DNA from 4 places in the Aeromicrobium choanae genome. Region 2 is predicted to be linked to each of the others. Evidence: riboswitches for the same ligand, from Rfam matches in the RefSeq annotation. Region 2 holds a riboswitch; each other region holds the start of a gene.

Region 1 (4,628 bases), 1.3 Mb from region 2:
GGGTCGCACGCCACCAGGTCACCGAGGCCACTGGCGGGAAGCTGGCCGCGCAGGCCGGCGCGATCGCCTACGACCAGGCGGCCCTGACCGCCGGCGCCGAGGACGGCATCGACGAGTTCGCGATCGACCAGTGGGTCCGTGCCTCGGCGCAGGCTGCTCCGGCCCTGGCGGTGCTCTCGTCGCCGAAGGCGTCGGTCTCCGTGCCGAAGTTCGTCCGCTCGGGCAGCGCCCTCAAGGTGAGCGCCAGTGGCCTCGCCGCCGGCTGGAGCAGCACGGCGCGTGTCGCCGGCGGCTCCACGGCCCGGACGGTCGTGCCGGCCGCCGGCCGTGCCACGTTCACGGTGCGCGTCCCGAAGGGCACGGCCCGTCGGGCCGTCGTCGTCGGCGACTCCACCGGCCGCGCCGTCGCATCCACGTCGGTTCAGGTGCTCGCCGCGAAGAAGCTGCGGGTCTCCTCGAAGGCGAAGGTCCGCCGCGCGAAGGTGCAGAAGGTCGTCGTGCGGGGCCTCGTCGCCGGCGAGCCGGTGCGCGTCTACTACCGCGGGAAGCTCGTGAAGCGCGGCGTCGCGACGAAGACCGGGACGTACACGTACCGCCTGAAGGTGGGCAAGAGGATCGGCAAGGCCAAGGTGATCGTCCGCGGTGCGTACTCCGAGCGCAACGGCGTGAGGGTCTTCCGGGTCGTCAAGTGAGCCGACTGCTCCGGCGTGTCCTGGCGGCGGCCCTCCTCGGGGTCGCCGCCGGACCCGCGTCCCTCAGCGCACCGGCCCACGCCGCGGCGTGCGGCGGCGCGCAGGGTGTCACCGTCGTGGTCGGCTCCAGCGTCGGGTGCGACTCCGACGGTGGCGGGCGTGCCGCGAGCAACTTCACCGATGCCGGTCACCAGCTCAAGTTCGCGTCGCGCGCGCCCGGCTTCGTGTGCCGGGTCGACGGAGCGCCGGCCTCCGACCCCTGTGTCGAGGCATCGCCCGTCGACGCGTACTGGGGCCTGTTCTGGTCGGACGGGAAGTCCGGCGAGTGGACCTACTCGAGCCTAGGTGTCTCCGCGCTGAAGGTGCCGCAGGGCGGCTCCGTCGCGTTCGTGTTCCAGGGCTCGTCCTCGCGCACGTGGCCGTCGGTGAGGCCGCCGGTCGCGACCGCGCCCCAGCCCACCCGGGCCACGACGCGTCCCACCTCCGGCACGTCGAAGCCCGGCGCGAAGGACCAGCCGCGCGCCAAGGACTCGACCGCGCGCACCACCGCCACCGCCGCACCGAAGGGCGCCGTCCCCGGATCCTCCGTGACCCCCTCGGCGGGAACGTCGCCGACCACCTCGGTGCCGACCCCGTCCGCGACCCCGTCCACCGGTCCGACGCCGAGCGCCTCGGTTCCGACGACCTCGGGCGGGGACGAGACGGTAGCCGGTGCGCCGGCGGTCGAGCCCACGGCCGGTGAGGCCGGGTCCGACACGACGTCGCCCGCCGCCCTGGTCGCTGGGGTCGGTGTCGTGGTGCTGCTGGCCGCCGCCGGGGGCGTCACGTGGTACCGACGCCGGTCGGGCTGACGGCCGCGGGGGAGTAGACTCGCGGGCGTTGGACCAACGTCCGGCACAGGGGAAACCGGTGAGATTCCGGTGCTGTGCCGCAACCGTGAGCCCCGCCCCACCCGGCGGAGCGAGCCGGGAACCCGCGCCGGACAGCCACCACCACATGTGTTGTCGCGCAACGACGGGTGGGCGATCGCCCTCGTGGATCTCGCCCCCGTGCCGCGGGGAAGGGGAGCAGATGACCTCCGTCGTCGACTCCACCCCGGTGAGGAGCCCCGCCACCGGACGCCCCCGGCGCGAGCTGCACCCGGGCGCCTGGTGGCTGTGGGCGCTCGGCCTCGCGGCGGGCGCGTCGTTCACGCTCAATCCCTTCCTGCTGGTGATCATCGTCGCGATCGCGGCGCTCGTCGTGGCGGCGTGCCGCGGTGACGCCCCGTGGGCCCTGTCGTTCCGGTACTACCTGTACTTCGGGCTGCTCATCGTCGTGATGCGCGTCGTCTTCCGCGTCCTGCTCGGCGGGGGCTCCGCGCCGGGCGACCCCGTGCTGTTCGGCCTGCCGGAGATCCCGCTGCCCGAGGTGGCCCGGGGGATCCAGCTGCTCGGCGACGTCACGGTCAACGAGGTGCTGCTGGGCCTCTACGACGGCATGCTCCTGGCCACGCTGATCATCTGCATCGGTGCGGCCAACTCGCTGGCCAACCCCAAGAAGCTGCTCGCCGCCGCGCCCTCCGCGCTCTACGAGGTCGGCGCGGCCCTGGTCGTCGCCGTCTCGGTGTTCCCCCAGCTGGCCGAGAGCGTGCGCCGGGTCAACCGCGCGCGCAAGCTGCGCGGCGACGCGAGCCGCGGCACGGGCGCGATGCACCGCATCGTCATCCCCGTGCTGGAGGACGCGCTCGACCGCTCGATGACCCTCGCCGCCGGGATGGACGCGCGGGGCTACGGTCGTTCCGGCACGGTGGCGCCTCGCGACCGCTTCGCCACGGGCGTGCTCATGCTCGTGGGCCTGTTCGGCCTCAGCGTGGGCACCTACGGGTACCTCGACGGAACGGCGCCCCGCTTCCTCTCGTACCCGATGCTCGCCGTCGGCCTGGTCTTCGCCGTGCTGGCCCTGCGATCGGCGGGCCGCCGGGTGCACCGCACGCGCTACCGTCCCATCGCCTGGCAGGCGGCCGAGTACCTCACCGCGGCGTCCGGTCTGGCCGTGGCGATCGGCCTCAAGGCGCTGTCGACGCAGCAGATCCCCGTGATCTACCCCGACGTCCCCGGCTGGCCCCCGCTCAGCGTGCTGTCGCTCGCGGTGGTCGCCATCGGGATCCTGCCCGTGTTCGTCGCCCCGCAGGCGCCCGTCGCCCACGACCAGGTGGGAGGGGACGACGCATGATCTCGTTCGACGACGTGACGTTCTGGTACGACGACGCCTCCGCACCCACGCTGCGCGACGTCTCACTCGAGATCGAGGAGGGCGAGCTGGTGCTGGTGGCCGGCCGCACCGGCTCGGGCAAGTCCACGCTGCTGGGGATGCTCAACGGCCTCGTGCCCCACTTCACTGGCGGCACGCTCGGCGGCGACATCCGGATCGACGGCTCGTCCGTCCTCGGCAAGCCCCCGCGCGAGCTGGCGCACCTCGTGGGCTACGTCGCGCAGGACCCCGCCTCGGGCTTCGTGGCCGACGTCGTCGAGGAGGAGCTCGCCTACGGGATGGAGCATCTCGGCCTCGACCCCCAGACGATGCGTCGCCGCGTCGAGGAGACGCTCGACCTGCTCGGCATCGCCGACCTGCGCCGCCGCTCGGTGCGCTCGCTGTCGGGCGGCCAGCAGCAGCGCGTCGCGATCGGCTCGGTGCTGACGATGCACCCGCGCGTGCTCGTGCTCGATGAGCCCACCTCGGCGCTGGACCCCACCGCGGCCGAGGACGTCCTGGCCACGATCGCGCGCCTCGTCGACGACCTGGCGCTCACCGTCGTGGTGGCCGAGCACCGGATGGAGCGCGTCGTGCCCTTCGCCGACCGGCTCGCCGTGGTCGAGGACGGCCGGGTCCGGATCGGGGAGACGGCCGCCCTGCTCGTGGACGCGCCGGTCGCGCCGCCGCTCGTGCACCTCGGGCGCCTCGCCGACTGGGATCCGCTGCCGCTGTCCGTGCGCGAGGCGCGGCGCCGGGTGAGGCCGCTCGCCTCACGGCTCGGCCCGCCGCCCGTGCACGCGCCGTTCGAGCGTCCGCCGGCGCTGCGGGCGCGAGGGATCACCGTGCAGTACGGGCGGTTCGCCGCCGTGAAGGAGGTCGACCTGCAGGTCGGCCACGGCGAGGTCGTGGCCCTCATGGGTCGCAACGGCTCGGGGAAGAGCTCGCTGCTGTGGGCCGTGCAGGGCACGGGCGCTCGGGCCGCGGGCGCCGTCGACGTCGACGGCGTGGACCCGGGCGACGCGCGCCCGGCCGAGGCGCGGATGCTGGTCGGCCTGGTCCCGCAGACCTCCTCCGACCTGCTGTACCTCGAGACCGTCGACCGCGAGTGCGCCGCCGCCGACGACCAGTCGGTCGTCGACACGGGCACCTGTCGCGCGCTGCTCGACCGCCTGGCACCGGGCATTCCCGGGGACCGTCATCCGCGCGACCTGTCCGAGGGGCAGAAGCTGGCGCTCGTCCTGGCGATCGTCCTCACGGCCCACCCCGCGGTGGTCGCGCTGGACGAGCCGACCCGCGGCCTCGACTACCCGGGCAAGGCGGCCCTCGCGGCGATCCTGCGCGACCTCGCCGCCGAGGGCCGCGGCATCGTCGTGTCCAGCCACGACGTTGAGTTCGTCGCCACCGTGGCCGACACCGTCGTGGTGATGGCCGAGGGCGAGGTCGTGTCCACCGGCCCGGTGCGCACGGTGCTGGCGGAGTCGCCCGCCTTCGCGCCGCAGGTGTCGAAGGTGCTCGGTCACGACTGGCTCACGGTGGACGAGGTCGCGGCCGCGCTGCCCACGGAGGTGGTCCGGTGACCAGCCTGCGATCCTCCGAGGCCGTCCCGGTCACCCTGCGGTCCGCGCTCGTGCTCGCCGCCGCCAGCGTCGCGGGGCTGCTCATGCTGCTGTGGCCGCTCATCTTCGCGCCGGCGCCGGACCA
Region 2 (4,628 bases):
TCGACGAGCGTCGCGACGAAGCGGCGCGTCACCTGCTCGCGCGGGCGCGCGAAGACCTCCGCGACGTCGCCGGACTCCACGACGCGCCCGTGCTCCATGACGCTGACCCGGTGGGCCAGCGTGCGGACCACGTCCATCTCGTGGGTGATGACGATGATCGTGATGCCCAGGTCCTCGTTCACCTTGCGCAGCAGCGACAGCACCTCACGCGTGGTGTCGGGGTCGAGAGCGCTGGTCGACTCGTCGGCCAGCAGGATCGACGGGTTCGTCGCCAGCGCCCGGGCGATGCCGACGCGCTGCTTCTGCCCGCCCGAGAGCTGCTCGGGGTAGGCGTGCGCCTTGTCGGCGAGACCGACGAAGTGCAGCAGCTCGGAGATCCGCCGCTGCCGCTCCGCCTGGTCGACCCCGGCGAGCTTCAGCGGGAACTCCAGATTCCCCCACACGGTGCGCGACCGCATGAGGTTGAACTGCTGGAAGATCATCCCGATGCCCTGCCGCACCCGGCGGATGTCGCGCTCGCCCAGCTGGTCGAGCCGCGTCCCGTCCACCGTGACGCTGCCGGAGGTCGGCTGCTCCAGCGCGTTGACGAGTCGCACCAGGGTGGACTTGCCCGCACCGGAGTAGCCGACGATCGCGTGGATCTCCCCGGCCTCGACGTCGAGGTCGACGCCCCGGATCGCCTCGATCGGGGCGCCGCCCTTCTTCGTCGGCGCGAACGTCTTGTGGACGTCGCGCAGCTCGACCAGTGCCATGTCAGCCCTGCGCGCGGGTGTCCGCCTCGACGTCGGCCAGCGACGCCTGGAGGTCGGCGGCCGGCGTCTTCAGCAGCTGCGCGGTACCGCCCGAGACCTCCTGGACCCCGTCGAGGACGGGCTGGCTGTTCTGGTAGATCTCGATCAGCTTCTTGTACGTCTCGTTGTCCTTGTCCTCGGCGCGGACGGCGAAGACGTTGATGTACGGGACGGCGTTCGGGTCGGACGGGTCGTCCTGCGCGATGGCGTCGGAGAACTTCAGACCGGCCTTCTCGACGAAGTCGTTGTTGACGATCGCGGCGGCCACGTCGGGCAGCGAGGTGGGCGTCAGGTCGGCCTTGAGGGCCTTGACCTTCACCTTGGAGGCGTCCTTGTCGACGTCGGCGAGCGTGGAGAAGATCGAGCCGCCGTCCTTGAGCTTGATCAGACCGGCCGACTGCAGGATCAGCAGGCCACGGGCCTGGTTGCTGTCGTCGTCGGGCACGACGACGGTGTCGCCGGCCTTGATCTCCTCGACCGAGTCGACCTTCTGCGAGTACAGGCCCAGCGGGTAGATCGCGGTGGCGCCGACCGGGACGAGATCCTGGTCGTTGGCGACGTTGTAGTCCGCGAGGTAGACGATGTGCTGGAACTGGTTGATGTCGATCTCGCCCTCGGTCAGCGCCGGGTTGGGCTGGGCGTAGTCGGCGAAGTCGACGACCTCGAGGTCGATGCCCTCCTTCTCGGCCTCCTCGGTGAGCGTCTTCCAGTAGGGGTCGCTCGCGCCCACGGTGCCCAGCTTGACCTTGGTCAGGTCGCCGCCGGCGCTGTCGCCGCCCCGGGTGAGGGCGAAGGCGATCAGGGCCCCGATGACGGCGATCACGACGACCGCCAGCGCGATCGCGGGTCCGCGGCGCTTGGGGGCCTCGATGAGGGGGGAGTTCTGGTCGGACACGGTGGTTCCTTTCGATGGTGCGACGGCCCCGGTCCTTGTGGGGGGAGCCACGAAGACCGTAGGCAGGTCCCCCACACCCCTGCGACCACGTCTCACCCATCAAGAACGGACGTCCGCACGGTCGCCGAAGTGATAGCGCCTACTGTGGGTTCGTGTTCCGGATCCTGTTCTTCGAGCCGCGGATCGCGGGCAACACCGGCAACGCGATCCGGCTGGCCGCCGCCACCGGGAGCCACCTGCACCTCGTGGATCCGCTCTTCGACTTCGAGGACAGCAAGCTGCGCCGCGCCGGTCTGGACTACCACGACCTCGCCGTCGTCACGGTGCACGAGACGCTGGAGCAGGCCTACGAGGCCCTGCTGCCGGCCCGGGTGTTCGCGTTCACGACAGCCGCCACCACGGGGTACGCCGACGTCGCCTACGAGCCCGGCGACGTGCTGCTGTTCGGGCCCGAGCCGACCGGCCTGCCCGAGGACGTCCTCGCCGACGACCGCGTGACCGACCGGCTGCGGCTGCCGATGCTGCCGTCGCGCCGGTCGATGAACCTGGCCAACTGCGCCTCGATCGCGGTCTACGAGGCGTGGCGGCAGCACGGGTTCGCCGGCGGCGTGTGACGAAGGTCTCGGACCGGCACGCATCGGCCGCTGATACGGTGCGGTTGCCAGTCGCGCTCCTCGTGAGCCAGGGAACCCGGTGCGAACCCGGGACTGACGCGCAGCGGTAAGGGTGACGGGCGGGGCAACACGCCACTGGACTTCGTGTCCGGGAAGGTGCCTCGTCCGGATGATCCCGAGTCCGAAGACCTGCTGGCCGTGGGGTTCCACCCCGCGTCACATCCGCCATCAGGCTCCGCGACAAGAGCCAGGACAGAAACGAGGGGTCCATGTCCCCATTCCGTCGCACCACCCTGCCCACCCGCGTGCTGGCCACGCTCCTGCTGTCGTCGGTGGCCCTGGCCGCCTGCGCCGGAGCCCCCGAGAGCGACGCCTCGGCTGCTGCCGCGAGCGACCACTACCCCGTCACGGTCGAGAACTGTGGCGTCCAGATCACCTACGACGCGGCACCGTCGCGCGCCGTCAGCATCTTCCAGGGCGCCACCGAGGTGATGCTGTCGCTCGGGCTGCAGGACCACATGATCGGCACGACGGGCCTCGACGACGCCGTCGCCGACCGGTGGAAGGAGCCGTACGACGCGATCGACGTCCTCGGCGACGGCGCCCTGTCACGCGAGGAGCTGCTCAAGCACGAGTCCGACTTCGCCTACGCCTCCTACATCAGCGCGTTCGACGCCGACAAGGCCGGTGATCGCGATGAGCTCAAGGATCTCGGCGTCGCCAGCTACGTCTCGGAGTCCAGCTGCATCGAGCGCAAGGACCAGACACCCGCCTCCTTCGACAAGATCTGGAAGGAGGTCGGCGACATCGCGACGATCTTCGACGCCGAGAAGGCGGCGCGCAGCTACATCGCCGACGAGAAGAAGCGGATCGCCGACATCTCGGCCGAGCAGGCCGGCGAGGGCCTGACGGTCTTCTGGTACGACTCCGAGACCAAGTCCCCCTACACCGGTGCGGGCACCGGAGCGCCTCAGCTCATCATCGAGACGGTCGGGGCCACGAATGCGTTCGCCGACGTCAAGGGCACGTGGGACTACGTGCCGTGGGAGGACGTCGTCGACGCCGATCCCGACGTGATCGTGCTGGCCGATGCCGAGTGGTCCACCGCGAAGGAGAAGATCGACTTCCTCAGGAAGGACCCGGCGCTGAGTCGCCTCACGGCGGTGCGCTCGGGCGCCTTCGTCACGCTGCCCTTCTCCGAGACGACGCCCGGCGTGCGCGTGGTCGACGGCGCGCAGCACATGTCCGAGCAGCTCGAAGCGCTCGATCTTGACCGCTGAGGCCGTCGTCGCGGACGCCCCGGCCCTGCGCCGGGTCGGGGCGCCGACGTTCCTCGGCGTCGCGCTGGTCGCCCTGGTCGCGACGATGCTGACGGCGCTGGCCGTCGGGGCGATCCATGTCCCCCTCGGGGACGTCATCGCGGTGATCGGCCGGCGACTCGGGCTCATCGAGGGCTCGCAGGTGAGCCTGCGGGACGACCAGATCGTCTGGCAGCTGCGCCTGCCGCGCGTGCTCGGTGCCGCCGCGACCGGTGCGGGCCTGGCCATGAGCGGAGTGGTGCTGCAGTCGCTGACCCGCAACGCCCTGGCCGATCCCTACCTGCTGGGCGTCTCCTCCGGTGCGACCGTCGGGGCGGTCCTCGTGATCGTCCTCGGGTTCGCGGTCGCCGGCCTCGGAGGCACGGCGATGCTCACGGTCGCCGCCTTCGCCGGGGCCATCGCGGCCCTGCTGGCCGTGCTGGCGCTCGCCACCGACCCCACCGGAGGTCTGCCGCCGGCTCGGACGATCCTGGCCGGCGTCGCGGTGGCCCAGGTGTGTGCCGCCTTCACGGCGTTCGTCGTGATCGTGAGCGATCAGCCCAATGCCGCTCATCGCGTCCTGGCCTGGACCCTGGGCTCCTTCGGCGGCGTGCGGTGGAGCACCGCGGTCTTCCTCGTGATCGTGACGACCGTGGTCGCGGTCGCCCTGATGTTCATGGCGTCCGACCTCGACGCGTTCGCGTTCGGCGAGCACGCGGCGGACTCGCTGGGCGTCAACGTCGTCCTCGTCCGCTGGATCCTGCTGATCCTGACGTCACTGCTCGTCGCGGCGCTCGTCGCCAACGTCGGCGCCATCGGCTTCATCGGGCTGGTCGTGCCGCACATCGCCCGTCTCGCGATCGGCCCGCTGCACCTGCGCCTGCTGCCCGCCACGGCGGTGATCGGCGCCATCCTCGCGGTCGGCGCCGACCTGATCGCACGCACGATCGTCGAGGGCACCGAAGTACCGGTCGGAGCCGTCACGGCACTGGTCGGGGCTCCGGTCTTCGCGATCCTGCTGAGGAGGCAG
Region 3 (4,628 bases), 700 kb from region 2:
GCGTTGAGCGCCGACGCGGCCATCGCTGAGCCGCCGCGGCGTCCGGTGACGGCGAGGAACGGGATGTCGAGGCCGGGCTCGTCCGTCGTGAGGTCGATGAGCGCCTGCTTCGACTCGGCGGCCCCGATGAAGCCCACCGGCGTGCCGATGATCGCGGCCGGACGCGGTGCGCCGTCGCGGAGCATCTCGAGCAGGTGGAACAGCGCGGTGGGCGCGTTGCCGAACGCGACGACGGCGCCCTCCAACCGCTCGGTCCACAGCGACACCGCGGCGGCCGACCGCGTGGTGCCCCACTCCTTCGCGAGGGTCGGGACGGCGGCGTCGCGCAGGAAGCACAGGACGTCGTTCTCGTGCGGCAGCCGGGCCCGCGTCACGCCCGCGGCGACCATGTGCGCGTCGGTGATGATCGGGGCCCCAGCCTCCAGCGCCGAGCGGGCCGCGGACACGAGACTGGGATGGATCACGAGGTCCCGGGTCAGGTCGGTCTGGCCGCACGCGTGGATCATCCGGACCGCCACCTTCTCGGCGTCCGCGGGGATGCGCGACAGGTCGGCCTCGGCGCGGATCGTGGCGAACGAGTCGACGTAGATCGCGGCGCCGTCGGTGACGTAGTCGTAGCGGCGCGACGGTGGGGCGAGAGTCATGCGTTCTCCAGGTCGGGGACGATCAGGGTGCGCCACGGCGTCACCACGAGGCCGTGCGCTCCGTGCGCGCGGACCTCGTCGAACAGGCGGGCGTCGATGCGGCCGTCGGGCACCGGCAGGTGCCACGCGATGCGGCCGTCGACCTGCTCGATCCTGCCAAGGTCCGGGGGAGGGCTGCTCACCCGGGTGCCGGGACGGGGCTCCGAGGGTGAGGCGAGGACGGTGGCCCCGCCGCCGGGCAGCTCGTCGACGTGCCACGGCGACTCCGCCTGGGCTCCCGCGAGCTCGACGAACCGCGCGGCGAGCGCCGTGAGGACTTCGGCGGCGGCTGCCAGCGGGACCACGGGACCCCACGATCCGGCCCCGGCACGGACCTGCGCGGTGTCCGCTTCGAGGGCGACGAGGCCGAGATCGAGGTCCCGGTCGACGAGGTCCCCGCGGCCGTCGTCGAGGACGAACAGGAAGCGGCCCGCCAGGGCCGCGAGACCCGGCTCGGCGCACAGTCGGCGGTCGAGCTCCGCGACGACGAGTCGCAGGTCCGCCCGGCCGCCGGACCGTCCGGTGAGCGGCGACGCCATGACGTTGCGGATCCGCTCGTGGGAGGTGGAGGGCATGAGGCCGGTCGCCATCACCGCGTCCACGACCGCGTCGGACAGGCAGCCCTCGTCGTGGGGGATCGCCCGCACCTGCAGGTTGGCGCGACTGGTCACGTGGACCGTGCCGTCGCCGTGGGCCCGGGCGACGCCGAGGAGGCCCCCGAGCGCGTCGACCGACACGGCACCACCCGGGATGCGGACCCGGATCAGGGCGCCGTCGTCGGCGATCCAGGGGCGCAGCAGACCGGGGCACAGGTCGCGTCGAGTCCGTCCGGTCACCCGGTCATGGTGTCAGGCACCCTCGTGGCGGCCGACCGGCGGACGGCCTGCTACGTTCGTCGCGCCAGTCAAACTCAGCGATGAGCCAGGGAACCCGGTGAGAGTCCGGGACTGACGCGCAGCGGTGAGGGTGACGGGCGGGGCACGAAGCCACTGGACCGAGAGGTCTGGGAAGGCGCTCCGTCCGGTCGATCCCGAGTCCGAAGACCTGCTGGCCCTCACGGCGACCGCCGTTTGGTCCCACCGGGCTTCGCGAAAGAGCCCCAGACCTCGAAGGATCGCGCCTGTGCGTACTCCCGTCCGTCGTCCCCTCGTCCTGCTCGCCGGCGCCGCGCTCGCGCTGAGTGCCTGCTCGAGCAGCGACGCCTCGTCCGATGCCGAGACCGCCGCGGGGTACCCCCGTGAGGTGGAGAACTGCGGTCGCACCACCGCCGTCACGGCCCCTCCGAAGCGCATCGTGTCGCTCAACCAGGGATCGACCGAGATCCTCCTGTCCCTCGGGCTGGCCGACCGCATGGCCGGCACCTCCACCTGGACCGATCCCGTGATGAAGGGACTCGAGGGCGACAACGCGAAGGTCGAGCGGCTGGCGGACAGCGCGCCCTCGATGGAGCGGGTCCTCGAGACCGAGCCGGACCTCGTGACCGCCTCGTTCGCGAGCGTGCTCGGCCAGGGCGGCGTCGGCTCGGCGGACGCCTTCGGCAAGTTCGGTGTCCCGACGTACCTGTCGCCCGCCGAGTGCGAGGGCAAGGACAACCAGGGCGACGGCGACGGTGCGCGCACGGGGATCCTGGAGATCGACACGATCTACCGCGAGATCACCGAGCTCGCCGCGCTCCTCGACGTCGAGGAGCAGGGTGACGAGCTCGTCGCCGGCCTGCAGGACCGTGTCGCCGCGGCCGCGGCGAAGGCGCCGGAGGACGAGGTGAGTGTCCTCTACTGGTTCGCCAACAGCGAGGCGCCCTACATGGCCGGCTGCTGCGGGGGCCCCGGCATCATCACGCGGGCCCTGGGCCTGAAGAACGTCTTCGACGACACGAAGTCCGAGTGGCCGCAGATCGGCTGGGAGACGGTCGCGGACCGCGACCCCGACGTCCTCGTGATCGGCGACCTGACCCGCAAGAGCCAGACCGCGGAGACCGCGAAGGCGAAGATCGAGTTCCTCGAGACCAACCCGGTCACCCGGGAGATGACGGCCGTGAGGAACCGCCGCTACGTCGCCCTCACCGGCGCTGCCCTCAACCCCTCGATCCGCACCGTCGAAGGACTGGAGCAGGTCGCCGACGCACTGGCCGCCTTCGGTCTCTCACGGTGACGACGACCCGGCGCGCCTGGCTGCTGGCCTCCGCGGGGCTGGCCCTGTTGGTGGCCTCGGCCTGCGTTGCGGTCACGATCGGCCCCTCCGACGTGGGTCCGCGGTCGGTCGTGTCCCTGGCCTGGTCGCGACTGGCCGGGGGCGAGTCCGGGCTGAGCCGGATCCAGGAGGGCATCGTCTGGGACCTGCGGCTGCCGCGCACGCTGCTCGCGGCGGCCTGCGGTGCCGGGCTCGCCGTGTGCGGCGTGATCCTGCAGTCCCTGCTGCGGAACCCGCTGGCCGATCCCTTCGTGCTGGGCGTGTCCTCCGGCGCCTCGACCGGTGCGGTGTCGATCGTCGTGCTGGGAGTGGGCGCCGGCGCGGTGGGGTTGGCCGCCGGAGCGTTCGTCGGCGCCATCGGGGCGTTCCTGCTCGTGCTCGTCCTCGCCGCTGCGGCCGGCGGGACCACCGACCGCGTCGTCCTCGCCGGGGTCGCGGCCACGCAGCTGTTCTCGGCGCTGACGTCGTTCATCGTCTTCACCTCCGCCGACGCGGAGCAGACGCGCGGCGTGCTCTTCTGGCTGCTCGGGTCGCTGGGCAGCGCCTCCTGGACCGACGTCGTGGTGGTCGGGGTGACGGTGGTCGGGGCCGTGATCGCGTGCCTCCTGCTCGCCTCCACGCTCGACGCGTTCGCCTTCGGGCAGGACAGCGCGGCCACGCTCGGCATCGACGTGGCCCGAGCGCGGCTGGTGCTGCTGGTCGTGACGGCCCTGACCACCGCGGTCATCGTCAGCACGTCGGGGGCGATCGGGTTCGTCGGGCTCGTGCTGCCCCACGTGGCGCGCGCCATGGTGGGCGTGAACCACCGGCGCATGCTGCCGCTCGCCGCGATCCTCGGGGCCGTCTTCCTCGTCTGGGTCGACACCGCGGCGCGCACCGTAATCGCGCCGCAGGAGCTGCCGGTCGGTGTCGCCACGGCCCTGCTCGGCGTTCCCGCGTTCGCGCTCATCCTGCTCCGGCGGAAGGGTGTCCGCGCATGAACCTCACCGCTCGCACCGTCTCGTGGTCGGTGCGCGACCGGCTGATCGTCGACGGTGTCAGCATCACGGCGGCACCCGGCTCGATGGTCGGCCTGCTCGGTCCGAACGGCTCGGGGAAGTCCAGCCTGCTCCGGCTCCTCGCGGGCCTGCGCGCGCCCACGACCGGTGTCGTCCGCCTCGGCGACGACGACCTCGCGTCCCTGCGCCGCCGCGAGATCGCCCAGCGGGTCGGCGTGGTCGAGCAGGAGTCCGCCACCGACACCGACCCGCTGGTCCGTGACGTCATCGAGCTCGGCCGCATCCCGCACCGCCGTTCCTGGCAGCCCGTGGGCGAGCGGGACGTCGAGGCCATCCGCCGCGCCGCCGCCGCGACCGGCGTCCTGGACCGGCTCGAGCAGCCCTACGCCACGCTGTCCGGCGGCGAGCGACAGCGTGTGCAGATCGCTCGCGCACTGGCCCAGGACCCCGAGGTCCTCCTGCTCGACGAGCCGACCAACCACCTCGACGTCCGGCACCAGCTGGAGGTGCTGCGGCTCGTCCGCGACGCGGCGGTCACGGCCGTGGCGGCGCTGCACGACCTCAACCTCGCGGCGGCGTACTGCGACGAGATCGTCGTCCTCGCCGAAGGCCGGGTCGTGGCCGCCGGGACCCCCGTCCAGGTGATCACCGAAGAGCTCGTCGCCGACGTCTACGGCGTGAAGGCCTTCGTCGAGCGCCATCGCATCACCGGCGCGCTCACGGTGGTGTGGCAGCCATGACCCTCCTCGTCCATGTC
Region 4 (4,628 bases), 700 kb from region 2:
CGAGGGTCTCGACGACGTCGTCGACGTCGACCCAGCCCCACTGCATCGGGTACGTGAACTCGTCGAGGACGTAGAGCCGGTGGCGCTCGGCGTGGATCCGGCGCTTGACCTCGGCCCAGCCCTCGGCCGCGTCGGCCGCGTGGTCGGCCTCGGTGCCGCCCTTGCGGCTCCACGACCAGCCCGAGCCCATCTTGTGCCACTCGATCGGGCCGCCCTCGCCGGTCTCCTCGTGCAGCCGGGCAAGGCGCTCGAGCACGGTCTGCTCGCCGATGCGCCACTTCGCCGACTTCACGAACTGGAACACGCCGACGTCCCAGCCCTGGTTCCACGCCCGCATCGCCATCCCGAACGCTGCGGTGGACTTTCCCTTGCCGTTGCCGGTGTGCACCATCAGCAGGGGTCGGTTGCGGCGCTGCCGCGTCGTGAGCCCGTCGTCGGGGACGGTCAGCGGCTTGCCCTGCGGCATCAGGCCGCACCCTCGCGCGAGGCGGTGGCGGCGTGGACCACGTCGGTCAGGCCGTCGGCCGTCACCTCGCCGAGTGGGACGTGCTCGGCGCGGAGGTGGCCGGCCAGCTGGGCGGCGAGGCCCAGCCGGAACCGGCCCGTCTCGCAGTCGACCACGACGCTGTCGAGTCCGGTGGCGGCCAGGTGCGCGGCGGACCGGTGGGCCCGACCGAGCGCGTCGGCGCCGGAGGTGGCACGCCCGTCGGTGACCACGACCAGCAGCGGGCGCCGGGAGGGATCGCGCAGCGCCTCGCGGCGCAGGATCTCCGCCGAGCGCTCGAGCCCTTCCGCCAGGGGCGTGCGACCACCGGCGGGCAGCTCGGCGAGGCGGCGCGAGGCCACGTCGACCGAGCCGGTGGGTGGCAGCACGACCTCGGCGGTGTGCTGACGGAACGTCACGAGGGCGACCTTGTCGCGGCGTCGGTAGGCGTCCAGCAGCAGGGAGAGCACGGCCGTCTTGACCTGCTCCATGCGGCGCCGCGCGGCCATCGACCCCGAGGCGTCGACGCACAGCAGCACGAGGTTGGACTCCTGGCCGACGGTCTCGGCGCGACGCAGGTCTGACGGCGTCAACGCGAGGCCACGGCCATCGACGAGCCCTCCGCGGCTCTGCTGGTGCGGGGCGGCCGCGGCGATGGTGCCGGGCAGGTGGAGGCGACCGGACGTGGCCTCGGGCCGCTTTCCCACGACACGGCCCTGCGGCGTGCGGGCGCGGGAGCGCCGCCCGGACTGGCCCTCGCCGGTACCGCGGACCACGAGCAGTCGCGCGCGCGCCGGATCGCCGGCCGCGGCGACCGAGCCGGCGCCGGCCGGCTGCGGCTGGGGCTGCTGCTCATCCTGCTCCGGGGAGTGGCCGGGGGCGTCGGCGGGGCGATGGTCCTCGGGACCGTCCTGGGGGGAGTCCGAGCCGGAGCCGTCCGGACCACCCGGGCCGTCGTCGTCGGGTCCGGGGTCGGGCTCGTCGTCGCCGAGCAGGTCGTCGAGCCGGTCCTCGTCGAGCCCGGGCTCGTCGAACGGGTTCCGACGGCGACGGTGCGGCAGCGCCAGGCGCGCCGCGACGCGGACGTCCTCACGCGTGATGTGGGTGCGGCCCTGCCATGCCGCGTGGGCCGCCGCCGTGCGCGCCGTGACGAGGTCGGCTCGCAGCCCGTCGACGTCGAAGGCGGCGCAGATCTCGGCGATCGTCGTGAGCGCGTCGTCGTCGAGGACGACGTCGCGCACCAGCTCCTGGGCGGACCCCAGGCGGGCACGCAGGAGGTCCTGCTCGCCGGCCCAGGCGGCCGCGAAGCTCGCGGGATCGGCGTCGAAGGCCAGACGCCGGCGCACGACCTCGACGCGCAGGGCCGGCTCGCGCGGTGCGGACACCTCGACGGTCAGGCCGAACCGGTCGAGCAGCTGCGGGCGCAGCTCGCCCTCCTCGGGGTTCATCGTCCCGATCAGCACGAACCGCGACGCGTGCTCGACCGAGACCCCGTCGCGCTCGACGCTCACCCGGCCGGTCGCGGCGGCGTCCAGCAGCAGGTCGACGAGGTGGTCGTGCAGCAGGTTGACCTCGTCGACGTAGAGCAGGCCGCGGTGGGCGCGGGCCAGCAGACCCGGCTCGAACTCGACCACGCCGTCGCGCAGCGCCGAGTCGAGCTTCAGCGAGCCCGTGACGCGGTCGTCGCTCGCGCCGACCGGCAGCTCGACGAGCCGCACCGGGCGCTCGACGACGGGCGTCCCGGCTTCGAACGGTCCGTCGGGGGAGACCGCGGAAGGGTCCCCCGGGTCGACCGAGAAGCGGTCACCCCGGTAGGCGCGGACCGGCGGCAGCACGTCGGCGAGTCCGCGGACGGTGGTGGTCTTGGCGGTGCCCTTCTCGCCACGCACGAGGACGCCGCCGATGAGCGGGTCGATCGCGACGAGGGTGAGGGCGAGGGTCATGTCGTCCGAGCCGACGACGGCACAAAAGGGGTACTGCGTTGGCATGTAGGGCTCCCGCTCGATCTGCCATGACGGTCCGCGACGCGGGCAGCGTCGCGGGTCGGATCGAGGCCGGTCTTCGGACTTCCCAGGTCTGTGCCTGAGTCACCGCAGCGGGCCCTGTGCCGGATTCTCACCGGCTTCCCAGATTCTCCCCGTGGCCATGAGCCGTGGGGCACCTCGAACCTTCGACCACACCCTAGACGCCGCCGGCAGCCCTCGGGCAGGGGGCCCGACCCGCGGACGGGTCGGGTTAGGGTGCTCCACCATGGATGCGCACGTGACCGTCGTCGGAGTCGGAGCCGACGGCTGGGAGGGCCTGCCGGAGTCCTCGCGGTCGCTCGTGAGGGCCGCCGCCACCCTGCTGGGCGGGCACCGCCACCTCCACGCGGTGCCTGCGGTTGCAGGTCAGGACCGGGTCGCGTGGCCGTCGCCCCTGCGCGAGGGACTGCCGCCTCTCCTGGACGAGGCACGTGAGCCCGTCGTGGTCCTCGCCTCGGGTGATCCCCTCGTCTCCGGCATCGGCACCACGCTGCTGGAGCTGCTCGGTCCGGACCGGGTCACCGTCGTCCCGGCGGTGTCGTCCGTCACGCTGGCGCGGGCGCGGCTGGGCTGGCCGGCCGAGACGGTCACGGTCGTCAGCGTGGTGGGCCGCGACGTCCGCCTCGTCGTGCCGGCGCTCTCCGCCGCGCGGCGCCTGCTCGTGCTCTCCAGCGACGAGACCACCCCGGCGGCCGTGGCGACACTGCTCACCGTCCTCGGCTGGGGCGACTCCGACCTCGTCGTCCTGGGTCATCTCGGCGGGGCCGACGAGACGCGGACCGCGTCGACCGCACGGGAGTGGGACGTCGCAGGCGTGCCCCGCCTCAACGTGCTGGCCGTGGAGGTCCGCGGCACCGGGCCGGGCTGGGCGGCCGGGGGAGTCCTGCCCGATGACGCGTTCGAGCACGCCGGCCAGATCACCAAGCGCGACCTGCGCGCCAGTGCCCTTGCCCGGCTGGCGCCGGCGCCCGGCCAGCTGCTGTGGGACGTGGGCGCGGGCAGCGGCTCGATCGGGGTCGAGTGGATGCGGGCCTGGCCCAGCGCCCGCGCGATCGCCGTCGAGCCGCGACCCGACCGCCTCGCCCTCGTCCGCCGCAATGCGGAAGCTCTGGGTGTCCCCGGCCTGCGGGTCGTGGAGGGCTCGGCGCCGCAGGCGCTCGACGGCCTCGACCGGCCGGACGCGGTCTTCGTCGGCGGAGGTGCGAGCGTCGACGGTGTCCTCGACGCGTGCTGGGAAGCGCTCAAGCCGGGGGGACGTCTCGTCGTCCACGGCGTCACGGCCGAGACCGAGGCCGTGCTGCTCGAGCGGTACCGTCGCCACGGCGGCGAGCTCGTCCGCCTCCACGTCGAGCGCGCCGAGCCGCTCGGCTCCTTCACCGGCTGGACGCCCGCGCGCGCCGTCAGCCAGTGGTCCGCCACCAAGGGAGACTCATGACCGTCCACTTCGTCGGGGCCGGCCCCGGCGCCGCCGACCTGCTCACCCTGCGCGCGGTGCGCCTGCTGGAGGTCGCCGACGTGTGCCTCTACGCGGGCACCTACCTGGACGCCGAGGTGCTGGGGCACTGCCGTGAGGGCGCCCGGCTGGTCGACACGCAGCACCTCGACCTCGACGAGATCACGGCGCACCTCGTGGGCGCGCACGCCGAGGGGCTCGAGGTCGTCCGGCTGTGCTCGGGCGACCCGTCGCTCTACTCCGCGGTGCACGAGCAGGCACGTCGGCTCGACGCCGCGCAGGTGCCGTGGGACGTGACGCCGGGTGTGCCCGCCTACGCCGCTGCGGCCGCGATCGTGGGTGCCGAGCTGACCGTTCCCGAGGTCGCGCAGTCGGTCGTTCTCACGCGCACCCAGGCGCGCTCGACCGCGATGCCCGAGGGGGAGCGGCTCGCCGCCTTCGCCGCGACGGGTGCCACGATGGCCCTGCACCTGGGGATCACCCGCACGCGTGAGCTGGCCGCCGAGCTGGCCGAGCACTACGGCCAGGACTGCCCCGTCGTGGTGGTGTCGAAGGCGACCCAGCCCGACCAGCTCGTGCTGCGCGGCACGCTGGCCGACATCGCCGACCAGGTGGAGGACGCGGGCCTGCGACAGGCGGCCGTCATCCTCGTCGGACCGGCGCTGGC

The links. A riboswitch is a leader RNA that binds a small molecule or an ion and turns the genes downstream of it on or off. The one in region 2 is predicted to bind cobalamin.
Region 1: linked by a shared signal. The riboswitch ahead of B5D60_RS09410 (energy-coupling factor transporter transmembrane component T) and the one ahead of B5D60_RS03170 (ABC transporter substrate-binding protein) in region 2 are both predicted to bind cobalamin.
Region 3: linked by a shared signal. The riboswitch ahead of B5D60_RS16425 (ABC transporter substrate-binding protein) and the one ahead of B5D60_RS03170 (ABC transporter substrate-binding protein) in region 2 are both predicted to bind cobalamin.
Region 4: linked by a shared signal. The riboswitch ahead of B5D60_RS16455 (VWA domain-containing protein) and the one ahead of B5D60_RS03170 (ABC transporter substrate-binding protein) in region 2 are both predicted to bind cobalamin.

The regions. Positions count from the first base shown of each region.
Region 1 covers NZ_LT796768.1:1,962,803-1,967,430, forward strand. Annotated here, with positions in the region: gene B5D60_RS09400 (prenyltransferase/squalene oxidase repeat-containing protein) at 1-692, shown strand, start outside; gene B5D60_RS09405 (hypothetical protein) at 689-1,543, shown strand; cobalamin riboswitch at 1,552-1,687, shown strand; gene B5D60_RS09410 (energy-coupling factor transporter transmembrane component T) at 1,764-2,906, shown strand; gene B5D60_RS09415 (ABC transporter ATP-binding protein) at 2,903-4,504, shown strand; gene B5D60_RS09420 (ECF transporter S component) at 4,501-4,628, shown strand, end outside.
Region 2 covers NZ_LT796768.1:656,991-661,618, forward strand. Annotated here, with positions in the region: gene B5D60_RS03155 (methionine ABC transporter ATP-binding protein) at 1-752, opposite strand, end outside; gene B5D60_RS03160 (MetQ/NlpA family ABC transporter substrate-binding protein) at 754-1,686, opposite strand; gene B5D60_RS03165 (tRNA (cytidine(34)-2'-O)-methyltransferase) at 1,839-2,300, shown strand; cobalamin riboswitch at 2,332-2,511, shown strand; gene B5D60_RS03170 (ABC transporter substrate-binding protein) at 2,570-3,580, shown strand; gene B5D60_RS03175 (FecCD family ABC transporter permease) at 3,666-4,628, shown strand, end outside.
Region 3 covers NZ_LT796768.1:3,376,092-3,380,719, reverse strand. Annotated here, with positions in the region: gene B5D60_RS16435 (precorrin-8X methylmutase) at 1-644, opposite strand, end outside; gene B5D60_RS16430 (sulfite reductase subunit beta) at 641-1,519, opposite strand; cobalamin riboswitch at 1,568-1,749, shown strand; gene B5D60_RS16425 (ABC transporter substrate-binding protein) at 1,806-2,834, shown strand; gene B5D60_RS16420 (FecCD family ABC transporter permease) at 2,831-3,853, shown strand; gene B5D60_RS16415 (ABC transporter ATP-binding protein) at 3,850-4,611, shown strand; gene B5D60_RS16410 ((2Fe-2S) ferredoxin domain-containing protein) at 4,608-4,628, shown strand, end outside.
Region 4 covers NZ_LT796768.1:3,382,308-3,386,935, reverse strand. Annotated here, with positions in the region: gene cobO (cob(I)yrinic acid a,c-diamide adenosyltransferase) at 1-466, opposite strand, end outside; gene B5D60_RS16455 (VWA domain-containing protein) at 466-2,472, opposite strand; cobalamin riboswitch at 2,520-2,664, opposite strand; gene cbiE (precorrin-6y C5,15-methyltransferase (decarboxylating) subunit CbiE) at 2,747-3,943, shown strand; gene cobM (precorrin-4 C(11)-methyltransferase) at 3,940-4,628, shown strand, end outside.